2 regions of the Chryseobacterium sp. 27AL genome follow, and region 2 is predicted to be linked to the other one. Evidence: riboswitches for the same ligand, from Rfam matches in the RefSeq annotation. Region 2 holds a riboswitch; the other holds the start of a gene.
The links. A riboswitch is a leader RNA that binds a small molecule or an ion and turns the genes downstream of it on or off. The one in region 2 is predicted to bind cobalamin.
Positions count from the first base shown of each region.

Region 1 (3,418 bases), on a different contig from region 2:
CCATGACTAGTCTTCTGGCACTCTTTATTTTTCTTTCTTACATTTGAAATATGATCAAAAACTTTAAAATTCTTTGGATTTTTTACTTGAAACTTCTGATTCCTGCCGTTTCATTTTCTTTACTGCTCGCATTTCAGACAGGATTCAGTATGGGAAATTTCGGCTTCTGCTTTTTAATCATATTGCCGGTATTTCACTTTTTAATTTATGAGGTAAGATTAAAAAGAGAATATTTATTTTTTGCCAATTTTGGTTTTTCACGGCAATTCCTCTGGATCATGACAGCTTCTCTCGGGTTAATCATCAATTTTATTTCAAAATTGTTATGAGTAAACTTCATATTGACAGCGTCACAAAATCTTATGGTTCAAAAACAATTCTGAAGGATGTTTATATAAGCTTTGAAACAGGGAAAATTGTGGCTTTATTAGGAGGTATCGGTTCTGGAAAGTCAACATTACTCCAGATCATTTTTGGAACGATGAAAGGAGATTATCAATTTATTAAATTCAATGATCAGGTTCTCACAAATCAATCTGATCGAAAAGACAAGATTGCCTACTTACCTCAAAGTTGTATATTTCCTAGAAATATTAAAATTAAGAATTTGATACCTCTGTTCTGTAATGAGGCAGATACCCAAAAACTTTTTAATTCTGATTTTATTAAACCTTTGTTAGACAGAACGATGAGAAACCTTTCCGGAGGAGAAAGAAAAATGGTGGAAGTACTGACAATCATTCATTCCAAAGCCGAATTTATCTTGCTTGAAGAACCTTACAGCGGGCTATCACCTATTCTTACCGAAAAAGTAATGAAATTCATAAAGGAAATATCTAAAGAAAAAGGATTTATTATTTCAGATTTTAATACGCAAGAGGCAATAAAGATTTCAGACGAAATTTATCTTCTTTCTAATACACATTTAAAACAAATTACAGATTTAAGAGAATTGCAACAACATTATTATCTTCCGAAAAATATTTAATTAATATATTTGAACTGTCAAAAAAAATTCATGATGATTTCCGAAAAAAAAACGTTGTATTTATCAATTTTCAGTTTTCTTTTTATGGCTTTTGCCAAAGGGCAGAACAAAGTCCCTTTCGGTGTTGTAAAAGCTGAAGAAGGATACGCTATGGTGCGTGTTCATAAAGATGACTACCGAAAAATTATTGATAAAATCCGAATGAAAACCGGTGATGTTTTTATTTACGTAAAACCAGCTCCCGGCGAAACCGAATGGATCTGGATCAAATATCCTGAAAAAGATGACACCGACAAGCCTTTTGTACGTTACGACAGCATTACAAAAGAAGGAATGGTAAACAAAAGCCGCGTGGTTTTCGTGGATAAACTGCCACAATTCACTCCTTCAAAATCCAAAAACGGAAAATCACTGATCTTTACAGACGATACCAACCCTAAAATTCCTGGAAACCAGAGAACGAAAGTGATTATTGACGTCTACCCTTCTTATGCTAAACTTAAGAAGCAGGAAAAAGATGCGGACGGAAATATTGTTAAAATTGACAAAGTAAAATCCTGGGGTGTTGGCAAAGAGATCCCAGAAGGAATGACGGAAATAAAATCTATACGGATTCAACAGCCGGGAAGAGGCTCTGTTTTCGTAAGGGATGCTATTAAAAATATGTTCCAGCCGACGATGGATTTCAACAATGTCGGTGTAACAGCGATCGATAAGGATCATATTTTCCTCTATATGATCAATGGTTCCGGCGAAAACAGATATACCACGATATGGACCATCAAACAGGGAAAAGTTCAAAGCCAGATCGTTTACAAAAACCCTGAATAATTCACCAATAATCACTACTTTTGCTGCCGAAAAGAATTTACTTTTGGCTGCTTGCCTTATGTTTAAACTTTTCAGGAAACTGGTTTTGCTTAGCTGCAGATTAAAAGGGAATCGTGTGAAAATCACGAACTGTCGCGCAACTGTAAGTAACTGAAGTCTTTATTAAAAAATCCACTGTACAGATTACGGGAAGGAAATAAAGATGTTACAAGTCAGGAGACCTGCCTTTTTCTTCACAATAAAAACTTTCGCGATTTGAAGTTTGTTGATCTAATGGATATTCAGAGATTTTCTTCTCTGCTTTTTTTCTGTTTGTTCTGAAAACATTCATTTCGCTTTAATTTAATAATGAAATATGACTACAGAAGAAAGAATTGAAGCATCCGAAACCCGAATTTTCAAAGCCGTTTTCCCCAATACAACCAACCATTACGATACTCTTTTCGGAGGAACTGCTATGCAGCTGATGGATGAGGTTGCCTTTATCGCTGCAACACGATTTGCCAGGAAGCGCGTCGTGACCGTGAGTAGTGATAAAATTGATTTTAAAAGATCTATTCCTGCCGGAACGATTGTCGAACTGATCGGAAAAGTCGTACATGTTGGAAACACGAGTATGAAAGTGAACGTAGAAATCTATACTGAACAGATGTATTCCTATGAAAGAGAAAGAGCGATCGTGGGAGACTTTACTTTCGTAGCGATTGATGAATTCAAGAAACCAATTCAAATACTATAAAGGGCTTCGGCGGCCAAAGGCCGCCGAAGCTATTATCTTTTTAACTCCCACAGATTGGGCAGATTTATACTTAAGGAAATATATGCAATCATTTGCTAAGCCTGTGTAATTTGTGCAATCTTTGGGAGAATTCTATTAAAAGCTTAATTCGATCTGATTTAAATTTACTTCAACACCTTTTCAGTTTCCAGATTTTTAATTAAGAGTAATTGAAAGGCCTCTCCCAACTCATCAGAGGCCCTGCTTATAGCGTTCTCCAGCATATTTCTGATTTGTTTTTCGGTAACTCCGGCTTCCGTCCAGCTTTTTCCTGAAGTATGTGAATTTAGGATGAAAGGCATAATCCGGTCAATGGCGCAGGCAAAAATAGCGTCCGGGGTTTGTTCTTCCTCAAATTCCAGCCAGAGATTAAAGAATTCGCTTCGTAAAGGCTCATCCAAAATCCCGAAGATTTTTTGGGCTGAAACTTTTTCTCTTTCAAACTTTCCAACCATTGCTGCTTCGTCAAACAAGAAAGTATCGCCTGCCTCAATTTCTACCAGATCGTGAATTGAAAGCATTCTGATGACTCTCAACAGATCAATATCTGCTCTGTTTTTGGCATACGGAAAAAGGATTTGAGCAAGAATAATAATTTGCCAGGAATGTTCTGCTGTATTTTCCCTTCTGGAATCATCGGCATTAAAGTTTCTTCGCTGTACATTTTTCAGGGCATCTACGGCCAGGATAAAATCGATTTCCTTTTGGATCTTCATGATTTAATTTTCTTTGTAATATTCATTTATGGGATATGTTTTTACATTCGTAATCCATTTATCATCAATAAATTCCTTTTTTGTAACCTTTACTGTTTCTCCACG
Region 1 covers NZ_JBYRIW010000014.1:150-3,567, forward strand. Annotated here, with positions in the region: gene AC3WV0_RS15455 (ATP-binding cassette domain-containing protein) at 326-988, shown strand; gene AC3WV0_RS15460 (hypothetical protein) at 1,019-1,819, shown strand; cobalamin riboswitch at 1,883-2,062, shown strand; gene AC3WV0_RS15465 (acyl-CoA thioesterase) at 2,175-2,558, shown strand; gene AC3WV0_RS15470 (HD domain-containing protein) at 2,723-3,313, opposite strand; partial or broken gene AC3WV0_RS15475 (XAC2610-related protein) at 3,317-3,418, opposite strand, start outside.
Region 1: another riboswitch for cobalamin. It lies ahead of AC3WV0_RS15465 (acyl-CoA thioesterase); the one in region 2 lies ahead of AC3WV0_RS17430 (TonB-dependent receptor plug domain-containing protein).

Region 2 (3,418 bases):
GAATTTCGATAACATCAAACCCTGCATTTACAGCTCTTTTTGCTGCATTTTTAAAATTCTGAACCTGTTCTTTAATTTCTTCAACCGTCAAAACGTGAGGAATTCTTTCAGTCGGGTGATATGGAATCGGGCTGGGTGCAATGGTTTCCCATCCTTCTTCCACAGGGATCTGAATAGTATTTTCCGTAGAACCCTTTCTGCCGGAGTGCGACAGTTGGATTCCGATTTTACTCTCTGAATTTTTATGAACAAATTCTACGATCTTCTTGAGGCTTTCTGCCTGTTCATCATTCCAGATTCCCATACAATGGTTGGTAATTCTTCCGCGAGGCTCTACGCCTGTAGCTTCCACTATAAGTAAGCCTGCACCACCCTGAGCCCGGCTGCCATAATGAACAAAATGAAAATCATCAGCAAGCCCGTTTTCGCTGGAATACATACACATAGGCGACATTACCCACCGGTTTTTCAATTCAACATTTCTGAATCTGATTGGAGTATACAACATTTTAAATTTATTTTTAAAATTGAGAATTGCAAATAGGAGGCCCTTATTGTCCACCTCATGAAAAAGAAGTAATTTTATCCCCCTTTTTTTAATCCACAATATATGAAAAAAGAAACTCACATCAGTTACGAATATTTTAAGAATAGCAGCGAACTGAACGATATAGAAAAACAATTATTCGAAAGAGCGAAAGACGCCCGTGAAAATGCTTATGCTCCCTACTCTAATTTTCTGGTAGGCTGCTCGGTATTGCTTGAAAACGGAGAAATATATTCCGGTAACAACCAGGAGAATGCGGCTTTTCCTTCGGGACTTTGCGCAGAAAGAACGACTTTATTCTGGGTAGCAGCCAATTTTCCTGAAGTGAAAATTAAGAAAATCTTCGTAGTTGGAGGCCCCAGGGAATTTAATGAGAAAAACCCTCCTATTCCGCCGTGTGGTGCGTGCAGACAAAGTTTAATGGAATACGAAACCAAGCAGAATGAAAATATTGATCTTTATTTTTCGAGCATGAATGAAGAAGTTGTAAAAGTGCATTCTATAAAAGATTTGCTTCCTTTTTATTTTGATTCTACATTTTTGTAGTCATTCTTTTTAGTGAATGGTGAATTTTGCTTCGCAAGTGAATGGTGAATTTGAAAAAAATTGAAAAATTGACAAGCGAAGCAAATTGACAGTTCACAGTTGACTTTTGAATTAGTGTTTTAAACCACCCCGTCTTAATTTTCTCTGAAATTAATCCACCCTTCCAAGGGAGGGGAATTCTTGCCGTGAAAATTCTTAATGTACAAAAGACTGAGATTTCTATGGTGGCTGAGCCTGTCGAAGCCACTTGTCCTGCTATTTTAGCCCTGATTGCAACGAAAATCCCGGAATGGAGCGGCGGAGCCTTTTGCCGGACTCAGGACGGCCAAGGCTCCGCCGCGTAATGAGGAATTGCAGTGGAAAGCAGGTTCCCGGCTCCTGAAAATTTAAAAATCTATTGATTTAAAGTTGTAATGCAGCTTTGTCATTTGTGTTTTTGGATTTCAGCGTAATAAGTTTATATTTGCAGAAATTTTGGTTTCCAATTATTTGGAATGAAAAGGGAATCGGGCGAAAATCCCGGACTGTCCCCGCAACTGTAGATCGCAAAAAAAAATTTCTACGACGAACCACTGTGCAAACGGGAAGGTGTAGAAAGCGAAAGTCAGGAGACCTGCCAGAATGGTAACTTAATACATTGCTTTCGGAGGAAAAGTAAAATAGAATGGATATAAAAAAATCTTTACTACTGATTTTTTCGGCTTATGGTTGCTTTCTTTCCGCACAGGAGAAAGCCATTGACACGGTTTTTATTTTTGACAACCAGATGAATAAAGTTAAACTTTTTCATAAAGTCAACACCATTAAACCGCAGGATTTTGAAAAAAACTCTACCAATCTTTCCGAGCTTTTGCGTTTTCAGTCACAGGTTTACATTAAGGAAAACGGGCGTGGCGCCGTATCATCACCATCTTTCAGAGGAACAAGCGCAGGACATACCGCTTTTGTATGGAACGGAATCAATATCAACTCAACATTTCTGGGACAGGGAGATGTGAATAATATCCCGCTTTTCGGGTACGACGAACTTGAGGTAAAAGCAGGCGGCGGAAGCGTACAGTATGGAAGTTCGGCCATTGGGGGAAGTATTCATCTTAATAATAATCTGGAATTTAATAAAGGATTCCATGCTCTTCTTTATTCGGAAGCAGGGTCTTTTGACACTTTTAATAATTTCCTGAAGGGTTCTTTTAGCAATGATAAATTCAGTTTTAAGGTTTCCGGAAACTATTTTATCAGCCAAAATGATTATGAAGTTCCGGAAAAGGAGTACATCAACAGAAACGGCAGATATTATAATACTTCCATCAACATCGGGACTTCTTACAAAATTGCGCCCCACCAGACGATTTCGTGGCAAAATCAGATCTTCGACGGTTCTCAGCATTACCCGATTTTCACTGAAAATGGCAATAAAACAAAGTATAATGCCCAGACACTGAGAAGCCTTATTTCATGGGATATTTCCAGAAATGATTTTTCAAACAGCCTGAAAGCGGCTTACACAGAAGACAATTTCCAATATTTCGGGGATATCGATAAACCGAAAGAAAGCGGTGCGGAAGGTAAAAATTATATTTTCAGGAATGATTTTAATTATTTTATCACTCCGAAACTTAATGTAAATGTAATTGGCGAATTCCAGGTAAACAAAGGACTGGGTTACCAGTCGGGCATTGGCGATATCAGCAGAAATATGGGTTCCGTTGCCGGACTTGCCAGGTATTTTGTGAGCCAGAAACTTCGTTTTGAAGCCGGATTTAAAAAAGATTTTGTAGAAAATATATCTTCGCCTGTTCTCTATTCCTTTTCAGGAAAATGGGAGCCGTTGAAATGGTATCATATAGGATCAAGTGTTTCAAGAAATTTCAAAATTCCTTCATTTAATGATCTTTACTGGCAAAAAGGAGGGAATCTTGATTTGGTTCCTGAAACTTCGACCAATTTGGATATGGATCATGAATTTATTTTGGGGGATTTCAGGCTGACATTGAGTCCGTATTATATGGACATTAAAAATTACATCGGCTGGCTTCCTACATCGGCTGGCTATTGGGCGGCCTTCAACACTTATAGTGTAGAAATATACGGACTTGATTCTCAAATCACTTATCAAAAGAATTTTGGAAATCACCATTTCAGGGTTAATGCAGGGTACACGTATTCGAAATCTACCAACAAACAGACAGGAATGCAGATGATGTATGTTCCGCTGCATAAAGCGTTTGGAAATATGGATTACCGTTATCGTTTCCTGAATGTTTATGTTCAGGGACTTTTCAACGGTTTGACCTATACCACTACTGATGAAAAAAGGGCTGATGC
Region 2 covers NZ_JBYRIW010000019.1:54,280-57,697, reverse strand. Annotated here, with positions in the region: gene namA (NADPH dehydrogenase NamA) at 1-508, opposite strand, end outside; gene AC3WV0_RS17435 (cytidine deaminase) at 611-1,093, shown strand; cobalamin riboswitch at 1,552-1,728, shown strand; gene AC3WV0_RS17430 (TonB-dependent receptor plug domain-containing protein) at 1,758-3,418, shown strand, end outside.